Regions from separate parts of the Micromonospora sp. NPDC023814 genome, predicted to be linked through region 2. Evidence: riboswitches for the same ligand, from Rfam matches in the RefSeq annotation. Region 2 holds a riboswitch; the other holds the start of a gene.
The links. Region 2 has a riboswitch for ZMP and ZTP ahead of AB0G14_RS19865 (glycine hydroxymethyltransferase). Riboswitches for the same ligand answer to the same signal wherever they lie in the genome.

Region 1 (5,929 bases), on a different contig from region 2:
GCGACATGCTGGAATACAAAGCCCAGTGGTACGGGCGTGAGGTGATCCCCGTCGACCGGTGGTACCCGTCGTCCAAGACCTGTTCGACGTGCGGGCGGATCAACACCACCCTCGCCCTCAACACCCGCGTCTGGACGTGCCCCGGTTGTGGGGTGGAGCACGACCGGGACATCAACGCTGCTAGAAACATCCTCGCCGCCGGGCTGGCGGAGAGGTGAAACGCCTGCGGAGCTGGTGTAAGACCTCAAGGGAAACCTCCCGGAAAGGCAGTCGGCGATGAAACAGGAAACCTCACGGGTGACCGTGGGAATCCCGGCCTTCAGGGCCGGGAGGATGTCAAGATGAACCGCACTCCCGTGCCCAGCGCACAGAACTTGCCGATAATCAGCTTCTCCGGCCCGTAGTGGTAGAGCACGTTGCGCGTCTCGAACGTGGTCGCATCGTCCGGGTCGTCGTAGTAGGTGTACTCCCCGACCTCGATCAGCGGGGACTTCACCAGCGGCCTGAGCAGCACCACCCGCGGCTGCTCAGGCATCGGATGGAGGACCGTCGGGTCGGCAGGCACAGGCACGGAAGGAGACTCCCATCGGTTACGGGTCCGTGTCCGCTCCATGACCGCGGCACCACGCCGTCCCAGGACATCGATTCACCGCCGCGGCGTCACGCCTCGGCCTGGCTCATCCGCCAAAAAACTCGACCGGGCACCCCGGCCCCGCCGGCCCGCACCACCGTCACCGACCCCGCCGCCAACGCAACCACACACCCACCGCACCCACCGCCACGAACAGCACCACCGAACACCACAGCACCTTCAACACCCGGCAACCCTCCCACGGCCACGTAGGGTGCAAACGTGCGCCTGGCCACCTTCAACCTGCTGCACGGCCGGTCCCTCACCGACGGCCTCGTCGACCCCGACCGGCTCACCGCCGCCGTCACCGCCCTCGACGCCGACGTCCTCGCCCTGCAGGAAGTCGACCGCGACCAGAGCCGCAGCGGCAAACTCGACCTCACCGCCATCGCCGCCCGCGCCCTCGGCGCCGACGAACACCGCTTCGCCGCCGCCGTCGTCGGCACCCCCGGCGAACAGTTCCGCCCCCTGCGCCACGACGACGACGGACACGGCGAACCCTGCTACGGCGTCGGCCTCGTCACCCGCCACCACGTCCGCAGCTGGCAGGTCACCCGCCTGCGCCCCGCCCCCGTACGCTCACCCGTCTACGTCCCCGGGCCCGGCGGCGGACTCACCCTCCTGCACGACGAACCCCGCGTCGTCCTCGCCGCCGTCCTCGACACCCCACACGGCCACCTCACCGTCGCCGCCACCCACCTGTCCTTCGTCCCCGGCTGGAACGCCCACCAACTCCGCCAGACCGTCCGCGCCCTACGCACCCTGCCCGCGCCCCGCATCCTCCTCGGCGACCTGAACCTCCCCGCCGGCCCCGCCCGACTCCTCACCGGCTGGCGCCCCCTGGGCCGCCGCCCCACCTACCCCGCCGGGCAACCCCGCGTGCAACTCGACCACATCCTCGCCGACCGCCACGGCATCGACCGGCTCCCGCCCGTCACCGCCGTCCACACCCCCCTGTCCGCCATCTCCGACCACCGCCCCCTCCTGGTCGACCTCGGCTGACCGCCTGTGGCAAGCTGAACCCGACGCGACTGGCGGCCAGGGGATGGCAACAACCATCGGGGAGCTCCACGAGCAGAGGTCGACCGCCTGGGCCTCCGCTGACGACAGGAGCACCATGCCCACCGCCCGACTCCTGCCCGGCGCCCCCGTCGCCGAGCGCATCCTCACCGACGTCGCCGCCGGCGTCACCGCCCTACGCGCCGCCGGCATCACCCCCAGCCTCGCCACCATCCTCGTCGGCGACGACGACGCCAGCGCCGGCTACATCCGCATCAAACAGCGCCAGGCCGCCGAACTCGGCTTCGACTCACCCCACATCCACCTGCCCGCCACCGCCACCCAGGCCGACCTGCACCGCGCCATCGCCGACTTCAACACCGCACCCGACGTCCACGGCCTGCTCATCCAACACCCCATCCCCGGCCACCTCGACTACGACCGGGCCCTGCAGACCATGGACCCCGACCTCGACGTCGACGGCATGCACCCGCTCAACATGGGACGACTCGCCCTCGGCCTGCCCGGCCCGCTGCCCTGCACCCCCGCCGGCATCGAAGCCCTGCTCGCCTTCCACGACATCCCCGTCGCCGGCCGCGACGTCGTCATCCTCGGCCGCGGCGCCACCCTCGGCCGCCCCCTCGCCCTGCTGCTCACCCAGAAACGCCCCACCGCCAACGCCGCCGTCACCGTCGTCCACACCGGCGTCCCCGACTGGGCCACCCACACCCGCCGCGCCGACATCCTCATCGCCGCCGCCGGCGTCCCCGGCATCATCCAGCCCGAACACGTCCGCCCCGGCGCCACCGTCATCGGCGGCGGCGTCCGCTACGAAGGACGCCGCCTGCTGCCCGACGTCGACGAGACCTGCGTCGACGTCGCCGGCGCCATCGCCCCCCGCGTCGGGGGAGTAGGCCCCACCACCGTCGCCATGCTCTTCCGTAACGCCCTCGACGCCGCCCGCCGCGCCACCGGCCACGCCTGACGTCGTCCGGCCCGGCGGCGAACGCCCTCGACGCCGGGCCGGACACGCCGGACCCCGGGTGGACCGGACGCCGTGACCCCCGTCCACCACCCGAGCACCCCTCGGGCCGCACCCGGCGCCGGCACCCCGGTTCCCGGATCAGGACGCCGGGGGAGCGGGACGCTCGTCCCGCTCCCCGCGGGCCGCACCCACCAGCTCGGTGACCCCGCCGTGACCGGCGAACGCCCGCACCTGCCCGCCGGTCACGCCCCCTCCCGCGCCGACGGAAGGACGAACCCGGCGAGGACCGCCGCCCCCACGCAGGCGAGGGCGTTCACCCCAACCGCGACCCCGACCCCCTGCAGCACCACCCCCGACGCACCGGCGCCGCCCGCGGCGACCGCCGTCACCACCGACGACATCACCGGCACACCAAGAGTGATCCCGACCTGCTGACTCATCGTCGCCAGCCCGGTCGCCAGACCCTGCTCCTCCGGCGGCAGCCCCGAGGTGGCCGTGACCATGAACCCGACGATCGCCACCAGATTCGCCACCCCACCGACGAACGTCGCCGCCAGCAACACCACCAGCCACACCCGGTCGGCACCGAGGAACGCCAACGGCAACGTCGCCGCGGCCTGCACCACGAACCCCACGACGATGGCCCGCTTGCCGCCGATCCGGGCGAGCAACCGAGGCGCCACCATTCCCCCCAACACGGTCCCGCCCCCCAGCACCGCGAACGACAACCCCGCCGCGAGCGGCGAATAGCCCAGCACGTCCTGCAGGTACAGGGTGAGCAGGAACACCAGCGACGTCTCCGTCGCGAACGCGAGCATCCCCGCCACGTTCCCCCAACCCACACCGCGTCGGGTCAGGACACGCACCGGGACGAGCGGCTCCGCCACCCGCCGCTCCACCATCCAGAACACCGCCAGCAACACCACCGCCGCCAGCAGCGACCCCCACGCCCGCGGATCACCCCACGACCGCCGCCCGGCCTCGGTGAGCCCGTACACCAGCGCCAGAAGACCACCGGTCACCGCCACCGCACCCGGCACGTCCAACCGCGGGCGCCGCCGCGGCCGGCTCTCCGCGAGCACCACCGGCGCGACCGCCAACACCGCCGCCGCGACCACGACGTTGATGAAGAACGTCCACCGCCAGCTCCACAGATCCGTCAGCACACCGCCGAGGACGGCACCGGCGGTGAACCCGGCAGCCATCAGCGCACCGTTGAGCCCGAGCGCCCGCTCACGCGCCGGCCCCTCCGGAAACGACGTCGTCAACAGCGACAGCGCCGCCGGAGTCACCGCCGCCGTCGCCAAACCCTGCACCACCCGCGCCGCCAGCAACACCCGCGCGTCGTCCGCCAGCCCACCGACCAGCGACGACACCCCGAGCGCCGCCACCCCCACCAGGAACAGCCGACGCCGACCGAACAGGTCCGCAACCCGCCCGAACAGCAGCGTGAACCCCGCCGCGCACAACGCGAACGCCGTCACCACCCACTGCAGCGCCCCCAACGACAGGCCCACGTCCCGACCGATCGCCGGCAACGCCACGTTCAGGATCGAGAAATCGACCGCCAACGTGAAACTCGCCGTCAACAACACCAGCAGCGCGAGCCGCTGACGGCCCGCCCCACCCTCCTCGACCCGCACCGCATCGGCGACCGACGCCGCCTCGACATCCACCATGACCAGGCTTCCCTCTTCCCGGGCCGGCCCCATGCCGCCCGTCACCCGGACACGCTCGCCGCCCACCCGGAAGCCAGCCAGACCCCTGACCCACGCAGCACCACGCCGCCTAGCACTCCCAGGGCCAGACACGCCCCTGGCCGGGCCACCACGCCGCCGGCAACAATGCAGGCATGAACACAGGGCGACCCTCCGGCGACCTCCCCGCATTCCTCCGGTCCCGCCGAGCCCGACTCACCCCCGAGGACGTCGGCATCACCTCCTACGGCCTCCGCCGCGTCCCCGGACTACGACGCGAAGAACTCGCCCAACTCGCCGGCATCAGCCCCACCTACTACATGCGCCTCGAGCAGGGCCAGAGCACCAACGCCTCCGACGCCGTCATCGACGCCCTCGCCCGCGCGCTGCGGCTCACCACCGACGAACGCGCCCACCTGACCGACCTCGCCCGCCCCACCCGGGCCCGCCGCCGCCGCCCACCCCGCCCCGAACACGCCCGCGGCACCACCGTCCGCCTCCTCGACGCCATGCCGACCGTCCCCGCCGTGGTCATGGGACGACGCACCGACGTACTCGCCTGGAACCCGCTCGGGCACGCCCTGCTCGCCGGCCACCTCGACCCCACCGCACCCGCCCGACCCGCCGATCGACCCAACCTCACCCGCATGCTCTTCCTCGACCCGCACACCCGCGAACTCCACCGCGACTGGCACGAGGAAGCCTGCCGCGCCGTCGCATCCCTGCGCCTGGTCGCCGGCCGCCACGTCGACGACCCCGCCCTCAACGAACTCGTCGGCGACCTCTGCGTCCGCAGCGACGAGTTCGCCGCCCTCTGGGCCAGCCATCCCGTCCACGGCTGCAGCACCGGACGCAAACACCTGCACCACCCCGTCGTCGGCGACGTCGACGTCGCCTTCGAGGTCCTCCACACCGCCGACGACACCGGGCAACGCCTCATCGCCCACCTCGCCGCCGACCCCCGCTCCGCCGCCGCACTGAGCCTGCTCGCCACCATCGAGGGCGGCGACCACCCCCGCCCCGGCCAGGACGACCGACACCGCAGCGCCACCCGCTGACCCGCCCCGCGGCGCTCACCGGCCCACGATCTGCTCCACCGTCGCCCACCACCCCGGCAGGAACGCCAACACCTCGTCCGCCCGCCGCCGCCGATCCGCCGCCGACGACACCCCCAGATCCGCCACCGCCGCCTCGAACGCCGGCGCCAACTCCACCCCCCGCTCCGGCGCGTCCACCGCCAGCACCGCATGACACCGCGCGTACGTCGCCACGATCCAGAACATCGCCTCCCGGTGCCACCCCGCCGCCACCAACGCCGCACTGCCGTCCACCGCCACCACCCGCGCCGCCGGCGTGATGTCCGCGCTGAAGAAGAACCGCGTCCGCGCCACCTCCGCCGCCACGTCGAACGTGCGCGCCAACCCCGCCAGATGCCCCGCCACCCGGTCCGCCGACACCCCACCACCGTCCAACAGGTCCAGCACCGCCACATACCGGTCCACCAGGCCGTACGCCGCCAGCACCTCCCGCGCCACCACGTACCGCCGCCGCACCGTCGGCTCCACCAACCCCGCCACCAGCGGCAACACCGCCGTCAACGACGTCGGGAACAACCAC
Region 2 (5,929 bases):
CCACGCGGTGAGCGGCCAGCGGCTGGTGCCGCGGTTCGGCCGGATCGGGTTCCTCGCCCGGGAGCTGCTCGACGAGATCCCGCACACCCTCGCCACCGTCTGACACTTCCTTGTCTGACCGAACGGCTGTGTGTAACGCCACACTCGGCTCCTACGCTGGTGGGTCGGAGGAGGGCACCCCCGCCCGCCTCCCGCCGTCCGCTCCCCGCCAGGGGGCGTGCCCGGCTGGAAACATCCCCTGGGAGTCTGTGTGAAGAACCTCCGTCGCAAGACACTGGCTGCCGCGTCCGCCGTGACACTCGGTGTCGGCCTCGCCGTCACCGGCGGGCTCGCCCCGGCGGCGTCGGCCGCCGGCCCGGACACCACGTTCCTGGTCCTCGCCCCGCAGGGCGCGAAGACCGACAAGGCGGCCGCCCGCGTGGCCGCCGCCAAGGGCACCGTGGTGGCCAGCTACGACCAGATCGGCGTACTCGTCGTCCGGTCGACCAACCCCGACTTCGTCACGGACGTGGCGGGGGCGGGCGTCGAGTCGGCCGCACCCACCGCCGGCCTGGGCACCGCCCTCGAGGAGGGCGAAACCCTGGAGGTCTCCGCGGCCGTGGCGGCGAACGCGACCGCCGACCCGACCAAGGAACCCATGTTCGGTCAGCAGTGGGACATGCCGATGATCGACGTCCCGCAGGCCCACGCCGTCAACGCCGGCAGCGCCAGCGTGGTGGTAGGCGTGCTGGACAGCGGCATCTCCTCCAGCCACCCCGATCTGGCCAGCCAGATCGCGAAGGACAAGAGCGCGTCCTGCGTCGGCGGTGTCGCGGACACCACCGAGTCCGCCTGGAACCCGACCACCTCCGACCACGGCACGCACGTGGCCGGCACCATCGCCGCCGCCGTCAACGGCGTCGGCGTGACCGGTGTGGCGCCGGGTGTCAAGGTGGCCGCCGTCAAGGTCGTCAACGACGAACAGTTCATCTACCCCGAGGCCGCGCTCTGCGGCTTCATGTGGGCGGCCGACCACGGCATTCGGGTCACCAACAACAGCTACTTCATCGACCCGTGGGAGCTGAACTGCCGCAACGACGCGCGTCAGCGCCCGGTGTGGCAGGCCGTCCAGCGGGCCATCCGCTACTCGCAGAGCAAGGGCGTGCTGAACATCGCGTCCGCGGGCAACTCGAACTGGGACCTCGCCCACAAGATCACCGACACCGGCAGCCCGAACAACGGGACGCCCGAGGACCGCGAGGACCTCACCAACTCCTGCCTCGTCCTGCCGGGCGAGGCGCCGGGTGTGGTGACGGTGTCGGCGGTCGCCCCGACCGGCAAGAAGAGCTACTACTCCTCGTACGGCCTGGGCGTCGTGGACGTCACCGCACCGGGCGGCGACACCCGGTTCCGCACCAACGGCGCCAGCTCGACCCCGACCGACGGCATTCTGTCGACCACCTTCAACACGGCGACGAAGACCAACGGCTGGGGTTACAAGCAGGGCACGTCGATGTCGAGCCCGCACGCGGCCGGCGTCGCGGCGCTGGCCCTGTCGGCCCACCCCGACCTGACGCCGGGCCAGCTGGCGTCCTTCCTGGAGCGGACCGCCGAGTCGGTCCCCTGTGAGGAGGGCGTCTGGGAGCCGCGGCCGGGCTACCCGGCCACCTGCACCGGGGGCGAGCGCAACTCGTTCTACGGCGCCGGCATGGTCAACGCGTACAACGTGGTGAAGTAGCAGCACGGCACGACCCGTGGTGGGGCCCGGCGGTGATCCGCCGGGCCCCACCCGTTTTTCCTGGTCACGGCCGGGGTACGGGAGGAGGCGTCCGACGAGCCGAGGAGGTCAACGGTGTCCACCGATGCCATCGTCCTGTTGAAAGAGGACCACAAGGAGATGCGCCGTCTGTTCAAGGCGTTCCAGGATGCCGAGGAGGGACCGGCGGCGCAGCGGCAGAAGCTGGTGAGCCAGATCCTGGAGGCCCTCACGGTGCACACCTACCTGGAGAACGAGGTGATGTACCCGGAGGTCCGCAAGCTCCTGCCCGACCTGGAGGACGACATCCTCGAGTCGTACGAGGAGCACCACGTCGCCGACGTGCTCTGCGCCGAACTGTTCGCCATGGACGCCGACGACGAGCGCTTCAACGCCAAGACCACGGTGCTGATCGAGAGCGTCCTGCACCACGTCGAGGAGGAGGAGCAGGAGTGGTTCCCGAAGGTGCGCGAGGCGCTCGGCCGTAAGCAGCTCCAGGAGATCGGCGAGCGGATGATCGAGCTGCGCGCGGACGCGCCACGCAAGCCGACCGACCCGAAGGCGATCAAGAAGTCGCTCGACGCCGTCACGGCCTGAGCCGACCACCTCCGACGGGCCCCGGTGCGCCGGGGCCCGTCGTCACGCCGGGGACGCGGGCAGGATCCGCCGCAGCGCCGGCGGTACGGCCCGGGACCGCCACTCCCTCGGGTAGCCCACCGACACCTCCTCGAACCGCACCCCGTCGTGCCAGGTGGTGCGCGGGATGTGCAGGTGGCCGTAGACCACCGCGGCGGCGTCGAAGCGCAGGTGCCAGTCGGCCGTGGCCTCGGTGCCGCACCACTGGGCGAAGATCGGATAACGCAGGATCCGGGTCGGCTCGCGCAGCAGCGGCCAGTGGTTGACCAGCACGGTCGGCAGCCCCGGCTCCCGCGCGGCGAGCCGGCGGGCGGTCTCGGCGACCCGGGCGGCGGACCACGCCGACCGGCTCGGGTACGGGTCGGGGTGCAGCAGGAACTCGTCGGTGCAGACGATCCCCGTCCGGTACGCCTCGGCCAGCGCCGCCTCCGGAGTGTCGAACCCCTCCGGGCGCCAGCTGTGGTCGTAGAGCAGGAACAGCGGCGCCACCAGCACCGGCCCGCCCGACCCCCGCCACACCGGGTACGGATCCTCGGGGGTCAGCACGCCGAGGCGCCGGCACAGGTCGACGAGGTGCTGGTAGCGTGCGACCCCGCGCAGCGCCACCGGGTCGGCCGGCGGGGTCCACAGCTCGTGGTTGCCCGGCGCCCAGACCACCCGCGCGAAGCGGTCACCGAGCAGCCCGAGGGCCCACTCGACGTCGGCCACGGTGTCGCCGACGTCCCCGGCGACGATCAGCCAGTCGTCCGGCGACCCCGGGCGCAGCCCCTCCACCACCGCCCGGTTGCCCTGGTGCCCCACGTGCAGGTCGCTGATGGCGAGCAGGCTGCCGCCCCCGCCGTCCTCCCCTGCCATGACCGCGATCCTATGCGCCGCCGGGGACGACCGCGAACCGCGCGGGGCGCGCGCCGATCGATGTACCGCACCACGGGTGCGGCGGTCCCCAGGTGGGCCGGGGCGCGCCCGGCCGACCCGGTAGGATCGGCGGTGGGCCGTGACTGGCGCGTGGGGATGGAGAACCATCGGGAAGCGGTCCCGTCATGAGGACGCATGCCGAGCGCCTGGGCCTTCCGCACGTCACTGGAGGTCGCATGTCGTCGCCGAACGCCGAATCCACCGCCTTCCGCAGCGCCCTCGAGGTGATCCGCGCCGTCGAGCCGCGGGTGGCCGACGCCATCGGCGCCGAGCTCGCCGACCAGCGCGAGTCGCTCAAGCTCATCGCCAGCGAGAACTACGCCTCCCCGGCCACCCTGCTGGCCATGGGCAACTGGTTCAGCGACAAGTACGCCGAGGGCACCGTCGGCCGCCGCTTCTACGCCGGCTGCCAGAACGTGGACACCGTCGAGGCGCTCGCCGCCGAGCACGCCCGGGAGCTGTTCGGCGCCGCCCACGCGTACGTGCAGCCGCACTCCGGCATCGACGCCAACCTGGTCGCGTTCTGGGCAATCCTGGCCGACCGGGTGGAGTCCCCGGCGCTGAAGAAGGCCCAGGTGCGGCAGGTCAACGACCTCACCGAGGCCGACTGGTTCGCGCTGCGCCGGGAGCTGGGCAACCAGCGGATGCTCGGCATGTCCCTGGACGCGGGCGGCCACCTCACCCACGGTTTCCGCCCGAACATCTCCGGCAAGATGTTCGACCAGCGCAGCTACGGCACCGACCCGGCCACCGGGCTGGTCGACTACGACAGGGTCGCCGAGGCGGCCCGCGAGTTCAAGCCGCTGATCCTGGTCGCCGGCTACTCGGCGTACCCCCGGAAGGTCAACTTCCGGATCATGCGGGAGATCGCCGACTCGGTCGGCGCCACCTTCATGGTCGACATGGCGCACTTCGCCGGCCTGGTCGCCGGCAAGGTCTTCACCGGCGACTTCGACCCGGTGCCGCACGCGCACATCGTCACCACCACCACGCACAAGTCGCTGCGCGGCCCGCGCGGCGGCATGGTGCTCTGCCAGCCCGAGCTGGCCGACCAGGTCGACCGGGGCTGCCCGATGGTGCTCGGCGGCCCGCTGCCGCACGTGATGGCCGCCAAGGCCGTCGCCCTGGCCGAGGCCCGCCGTCCCGACTTCGCCGACTACGCCCAGCGGATCGTCGCCAACGCCCAGGCCCTCGCCGAGGGGCTGCTGCGCCGGGGCGGCAAGCTGGTCACCGGCGGCACCGACAACCACCTGGTGCTCATCGACGTCACCGGCTACGGGCTGACCGGCCGGCAGGCCGAGCAGGCCCTGCTCGACTCGGGCATCGTCACCAACCGCAACTCCGTCCCGCAGGACCCGAACGGCGCCTGGTACACCTCCGGCATCCGCATCGGCACCCCGGCGCTGACCACCCGGGGGCTGGGCCCGGCGCAGATGGACGAGACGGCCGAGCTGATCCACACCGTGCTCAGCCAGACCCGGCCGGGCGCGAACCCGGACGGCACCCCGTCGAAGGCCAAGTACGTCCTCGACCCGGCCGTCGCCGACCGGGTCGGCAAGCAGGCCAGCGACCTGCTCACGGGCTTCCCGCTCTACCCGGCCGTCGACCTCGGCTGACCCGGGCACCCGCCCCGACGCCCCCGCCCGGCCCCGCCGCGCGGGGGCGTCCCCGTCCCGCCCTCGTCCCCGTCCCGCCCTCGTCCCCGTCCGGCCGCGCGGGGGTGGGAGCGTCAGGGGCGGTGGGTGCGGTGGCGGCGGGCGCGGAGGCGGTGCAGGACGTCGGTGCCGCCCCGGCCGAAGTGGTCGTGCAGCGCGCGGTAGTCCGCGTACAGCTCGTCGTAGGCGGCCGCCCGGGCCGGGTCGGGGTGCCAGGTCTCGCGGCGGGCGGCGCCCATCGCCGCCGAGGCGGCCGGCACGTCCGGGTACGCCCCGGCGGCGACCGCCGCGTGGATCGCCGCGCCCAGCGCCGCCGGGTGCGCGGAGTCGACCACGTGCAGCGGCCGGCCGATGACGTCGGCGTAGATCCGCAGCAGCAGCCGGTTGCGGGTCAGCCCGCCGGCCACGGTCAGCTCGTCGACGGCCACCCCGGCGGCGGTGAACGCGTCGACCACCGTCCGGGCGCCGAACGCGGTGGCCTCCAGCAGCGCCCGCCAGATCTCCTCCGGCCGGGTGGCCAGGGTCAGCCCCACCAGCACCCCGCTCAGCTCGTGGTCCATGAGCACCGACCGGTTGCCGCTGTGCCAGTCCAGCGCCAGCAGCCCGTGCCCGCCCACCGGCTGCTCGGCGGCGAGGGCGTCCAGCAGCTCGTACGGGCTCAGCCCGCGGCGGCGCGCCTCGTCGGCGTAGTCGGCCGGCAGGCCGGTGCGGACGTACCAGGCGAAGATGTCCCCGACGCCACTCTGCCCCGCCTCGTAGCCCCAGGAACCGGTGGTGACGCCGCCGTCGACCACGCCGCAGACCCCGGGCACCTCGTGGTACGCCGCCGCGTTCATGATCAGGCAGGTGGAGGTGCCGAGGACGGCGAGCATCCGGCCCGGCTCGACCGCGCGGGCAGCCGCGGCGGTGACGTGCGCGTCGATGGACCCGACCGCGACGGCGGTGCCCACCGGCAGCCCGGTCCACCGGGCCGCCTCGGCGGTCAGCC

Region 1: linked by a shared signal. The riboswitch ahead of AB0G14_RS14545 (tetrahydrofolate dehydrogenase/cyclohydrolase catalytic domain-containing protein) and the one ahead of AB0G14_RS19865 (glycine hydroxymethyltransferase) in region 2 are both predicted to bind ZMP and ZTP.

The regions. Positions count from the first base shown of each region.
Region 1 covers NZ_JBFAAF010000022.1:48,394-54,322, reverse strand. The annotation lists gene AB0G14_RS14560 (RNA-guided endonuclease TnpB family protein) at 1-218, shown strand, start outside; partial or broken gene AB0G14_RS14555 (antibiotic acetyltransferase) at 338-535, opposite strand; gene AB0G14_RS14550 (endonuclease/exonuclease/phosphatase family protein) at 854-1,633, shown strand; ZMP/ZTP riboswitch at 1,649-1,733, shown strand; gene AB0G14_RS14545 (tetrahydrofolate dehydrogenase/cyclohydrolase catalytic domain-containing protein) at 1,749-2,615, shown strand; gene AB0G14_RS14540 (MFS transporter) at 2,858-4,339, opposite strand; gene AB0G14_RS14535 (helix-turn-helix transcriptional regulator) at 4,468-5,370, shown strand; gene AB0G14_RS14530 (hypothetical protein) at 5,386-5,929, opposite strand, start outside.
Region 2 covers NZ_JBFAAF010000035.1:6,200-12,128, reverse strand. The annotation lists gene AB0G14_RS19885 (NAD(P)H-hydrate dehydratase) at 1-103, shown strand, start outside; gene AB0G14_RS19880 (S8 family serine peptidase) at 251-1,717, shown strand; gene AB0G14_RS19875 (hemerythrin domain-containing protein) at 1,832-2,332, shown strand; gene AB0G14_RS19870 (metallophosphoesterase) at 2,375-3,226, opposite strand; ZMP/ZTP riboswitch at 3,356-3,445, shown strand; gene AB0G14_RS19865 (glycine hydroxymethyltransferase) at 3,463-4,902, shown strand; gene araB (ribulokinase) at 5,016-5,929, opposite strand, start outside.